Regions from separate parts of the Neorhizobium sp. T25_27 genome, predicted to be linked through region 1. Evidence: riboswitches for the same ligand, from Rfam matches in the RefSeq annotation. Region 1 holds a riboswitch; the other holds the start of a gene.
The links. Region 1 has a riboswitch for S-adenosylmethionine ahead of C5J24_RS09645 (O-succinylhomoserine sulfhydrylase). Riboswitches for the same ligand answer to the same signal wherever they lie in the genome.

Region 1 (2,393 bases):
GAACGCTTACACGCCGGCCTTGGAAAGCGCCCGGGCGAAATCCTCGATCAGGTCGTCTGTATCCTCGATGCCGGCCGACAGGCGCACGGTGCCGGGCGAGATGCCGAGTTCGGCCCGGGCCTCGTCCGTGAGGTTCTTGTGCGTCGTGGTCGCCGGATGGGTGATCAGGCTCTTGGAATCGCCGAGATTGTTGGAAATCTTGATGATTTCCAGCGCGTTCTGCAACTTGAAGGCCGCTTCCTTGCCGCCCTTCAGCTCGAAGCAGACGAGCGTCGAGCCGGCCTTCATCTGCCTGGCGATGATATCTGCCTGCGGATGGTCCTTACGGCCGGGATAGATGACCCGGGCCACCTGCTTCTGGTCGGCGAGGAAATCGGCGATCTTCGACGCGCTTTCCGTTTGCTGCTTGACGCGCAGCGGCAGGGTCTCGATGCCCTTCAGCAGTGTCCACGCATTGAACGGCGACATCGCCGGCCCGGTGTGACGGAAATAGTCGTGCAGGTTCTCGTCGATCCAGGCCTTGTCGGACAGCACGACGCCGCCGAGGCAGCGGCCCTGGCCGTCGATGTGCTTGGTGGCGGAGTAGACGACGATATGCGCGCCGAGTTCCAGCGGCTTCTGGTAGAGCGGGGTCGCAAACACGTTGTCGACGACGACCTTGGCGCCGATCTGGTTGGCGAGCTTGGCGACGCCGGCAATATCGACCACTTCGAGCGTCGGGTTGGTCGGGCTTTCCAGGAAGAACACCTTGGTCTTCGGCGTGATCGCCTTTTCCCAGTTTTCGAGGAAGCGTCCGTCGACCAGTGTGCATTCGATGCCGTATTTCGGAGCGAGCGTCTCGACCACCCAGCGGCAGGAGCCGAACAGGGCGCGGGCCGCGACGATATGGTCGCCGGCCTTCAGCTGGCAGAGGATCGCGGCGGTGACGGCCGCCATGCCCGAGGCGGTGGCGCGTGCGTCTTCGGCGCCTTCCAGCATGCACATGCGCTTTTCGAACATGTCGTTGGTGGGGCTGCCGTAACGCGCGTAGATGAAGCCGTCCGTCTCGCCCTTGAAGCGGGCTTCGGCCGCTTCCGACGTGTCATAGACGAAACCCTGGGTCAGGAAGATCGCTTCCGAGGTTTCGCCATATTGCGAACGCAACGTGCCGCCGTGTACGAGCTGGGTTGCCGGGCGCCATTTGTTAGTCATGCGTGTCCTCTTTCAGAACAAAAAAACCGGTCGCATAAGCAGACCGGTTTCGCACCCGGTCTTTTTAGCCACTTATTTAACGTGGCTGCAAGCCGACCGGCCAAATCACCACGGGATAAGATTGGCATAGCGCCGCGCCCCGCTTGCGTCAATGGCTCGCATTTGGTTTTGTCGCGTCGAAAACTTTAAGAGAGACATGATGGCTCGCGAAACAGGAATCTTGGCGGACCGCGCGATCGCGGCGCTTTTCGACAGTGGACGGCTGATTTCCGAGCGGGAGCTCGACCTGGATCAGGTTCAGCCCGCCAGCCTCGACCTGCGCCTAGGCGCCAAGGCATTCCGCGTCCGCGCGAGCTTCATGCCCGGTCCGACGAGCCTGGTCTCCGACAAGCTCGATCGGCTGAAGCTGCACGTGATCGACCTCTCCGAAGCCGCGGTGCTGGAAACCGGCTGCGTCTATATCGTGCCGCTGATGGAACGGCTCGACCTGCCGGCCAATATGTCTGCCTCCGCCAATCCGAAAAGCTCCACCGGCCGGCTCGATATCTTTACCCGCGTCATCACCGACTACGCGCAGGAATTTGACAAGATCCCGGCCGGCTACTCCGGTCCACTCTACCTGGAAATTTCGCCGCGTACTTTCCCGATCGTGGTGCGCCGCGGTTCGCGCCTGTCGCAGATCCGTTTCCGCGTCGGCAACGCGCTGCTTGGTGAGCCGGATCTCCTGCAGCTCCACAACGACGAAACCCTAGTCGCCTCCGCCAAGCCGAATGTCTCGGGTGGCGGCATCGCCCTGTCGATCGATCTTTCCGGCGACAGCGTCGGCCTGATTGGCTATCGCGGCAAACACCACACGGCCGTCGTCGATGTCGACAAGAAGGCGCAGCACGACATCTTCGATTTCTGGGAGCCGCTTTACAGCCGCGGCCGCAACGAACTAATCCTCGATCCCGATGAGTTCTACATCCTTGTATCGCGCGAGGCGGTGCATGTCCCGCCGCTCTATGCCGCCGAGATGACGCCCTTCGATCCCTTGGTCGGCGAGTTCCGCGTCCATTATGCCGGTTTCTTCGATCCCGGCTTCGGTCATGAGGCGGCCGGAGGCCGTGGCAGCCGGGCGGTGCTCGAAGTGCGCAGCCACGAGGTGCCATTCATCCTAGAAGACGGCCAGATCGTCGGCCGCCTGGTCTACGAACATATGC
Region 2 (2,393 bases), on a different contig from region 1:
CTCGCGGCTGCGCGACAGCCAGCTCGGCGACGAACGTGTCCACGACGTGGCCAATTACATCCGCCGCGGCAAGCTGTGGCAGGCCTTTGCCTCCGACAGGAAGCTCGTCTTGTTGATCGACGAGATCGACAAGGCCGATATCGAGTTCCCGAACGACCTGTTGCAGGAACTCGACCGCATGGAATTCCATGTCTACGAGACCGGCGAGATGGTCCGCGCCAAGGTCCGGCCGATCGTCATCATCACCTCCAACAACGAGAAGGAACTGCCGGACGCCTTCCTGCGCCGCTGTTTCTTCCACTATATCCGCTTCCCGGACGTGGATACGCTCGCCCGCATCGTCGAGGTCCATTATCCCGGCATCAAGCAGGCGCTGGTGCGCAACGCGCTCACGCAATTCTACGAGATCCGCGAGATGCCGGGGCTGAAGAAGAAGCCCTCGACCTCTGAAGCGCTCGACTGGATCCGGCTGCTGGTCTCGGACGATATCGACCCGTCGGACCTGCGCGGCGACGTCAAGACCGCGCTGCCGAAGCTGCATGGCGCTCTCCTCAAGAACGAGCAGGACGTGCATCTCTTCGAGCGGATGGCCTTCCTGGCGCGGCGGGAAAGATGATGCCCGATGCGTTCAAGGTGCTGATCTACGCCGTCTGGCAGAATAGGTTGCTGGTTTTCGACGAGCCGGACTTTCCCGATCAGTGGTTGCAGGTGCCGGGCGGTACGATCGAGCTCGGGGAAGCGCCGGATATCGCCGCCGCCCGTGAATTTCACGAAGAGACAGGTCTTGTCGTCGATGTTCCGCTGCATCCGCTCATGGTTCACGATTACCGTTTCCAGAAGGATGGCAGCGAGATCTGCCATCGCCGGCATTATTTCCTGCATCGACTGATGGGGGATTATGCCGATACCTGGATTCATATTGAGGAACATCGCTTCGATGGCGGCGATCCCATCCGTTTTCGCTTTTCCTGGATGCGATTGGACGAGGCGGCGCGCCGGCTTGGCGGCGGGCTGGCGGACGCTCTTCCGCTCGTTCTCAAGGACGGGCGGTAGAGGCAAGATTTTGCTCCCATTGACGGGGCCTGTAGCAAGGCGTATTTGAGCATTGTGAATTCGTGGTGATTTGGCCGGCCGGCTTGCAGCCACGTTAAAAAAGTCGCTAAAGGGCCGCGAGAAGATGTCTTCCCACGGACCGGTCGCGATTTTTTGCCGCCGGTTTTATTTTTGTTGGGTTGAGACATGCCGATCAAAATTCCCGATACGCTGCCCGCATTCACTACGCTCGTTTCCGAAGGCGTGCGGGTGCTGACCGAAACCATGGCGGTGCGGCAGGACATTCGCCCGCTGCAGATCGGGCTCCTCAATCTCATGCCGAACAAGATCAAGACCGAGCTGCAGATGGCGCGCCTCGTCGGCGCCTCGCCGCTGCAGGTCGAGTTCTCCCTGATCCGCGTCGGTGGCCACAAGGCCAAGAACACGTCGGAAGATCACCTCCTGTCCTTCTATGAGACCTGGGAAGAGGTGAAGCACCGCAAGTTCGACGGTTTCATCATCACCGGCGCACCGATCGAGACGCTTTCCTTCGAGGACGTCACCTATTGGAACGAGATGAGACAGATCCTCGACTGGACGGCGACCAACGTGCATTCGACCATGAATGTCTGCTGGGGCGCCATGGCGGCGATCTATCATTTTCATGGCGTGCCGAAATACGAGCTCAAGGAAAAAGCGTTCGGCGTCTATCGCCACCGCAACCTCGTGCCGTCCTCGATCTATCTCAACGGCTTTTCGGACGATTTTCAGGTTCCGGTGTCGCGCTGGACGGAAGTCCGCCGCGCCGATATCGAAAAGCACCCGGACCTCGAAATCCTGATGGAATCCGAGGAAATGGGCATCTGCCTGGTGCATGAGAAAGCCGGCAAGCGGCTCTACATGTTCAATCACGTGGAATACGACTCGACCTCGCTCGCCGACGAATATTTCCGGGACGTCAACGCCGGCGTGCCGATCAAGATGCCGCATAACTACTTCCCGCATAACGACGATACGCTGACGCCCTTGAACCGTTGGCGCAGCCATGCACATCTTCTGTTCGGCAACTGGATCAACGAGATCTACCAGACGACGCCTTACGACCTGGAGAAGATCGGTACCGGATAGGTTTCGACGCGATGTTCATTCCCTTCTTCCTTCACCTCAAGGAAGCGAAGATTCCGGTGACACTCCGGGAATTCCTCGACCTTCTCGAAGGCATGGAGGAAGGGATCGCGGATTTCGACGTGGAAGCCTTCTACTTTCTCGCCCGCATGGCGCTGGTGAAGGACGAGCGGCATATCGACAAGTTCGACAGGGTCTTTTCGTCCTATTTCCGCGGGCTCGAGGCGGTCTCCGGG

Region 2: another riboswitch for S-adenosylmethionine. It lies ahead of metA (homoserine O-succinyltransferase); the one in region 1 lies ahead of C5J24_RS09645 (O-succinylhomoserine sulfhydrylase).

What each region holds. Positions count from the first base shown of each region.
Region 1 is NZ_PVBJ01000002.1:570,043-572,435, forward strand. Features, by position in the region: gene C5J24_RS09645 (O-succinylhomoserine sulfhydrylase) at 7-1,191, opposite strand; SAM riboswitch at 1,235-1,313, opposite strand; gene C5J24_RS09650 (2'-deoxycytidine 5'-triphosphate deaminase) at 1,388-2,393, shown strand, end outside.
Region 2 is NZ_PVBJ01000017.1:44,546-46,938, reverse strand. Features, by position in the region: gene C5J24_RS29840 (MoxR family ATPase) at 1-616, shown strand, start outside; gene C5J24_RS29835 (NUDIX domain-containing protein) at 613-1,053, shown strand; SAM riboswitch at 1,106-1,183, shown strand; gene metA (homoserine O-succinyltransferase) at 1,240-2,160, shown strand; gene C5J24_RS29825 (VWA domain-containing protein) at 2,172-2,393, shown strand, end outside.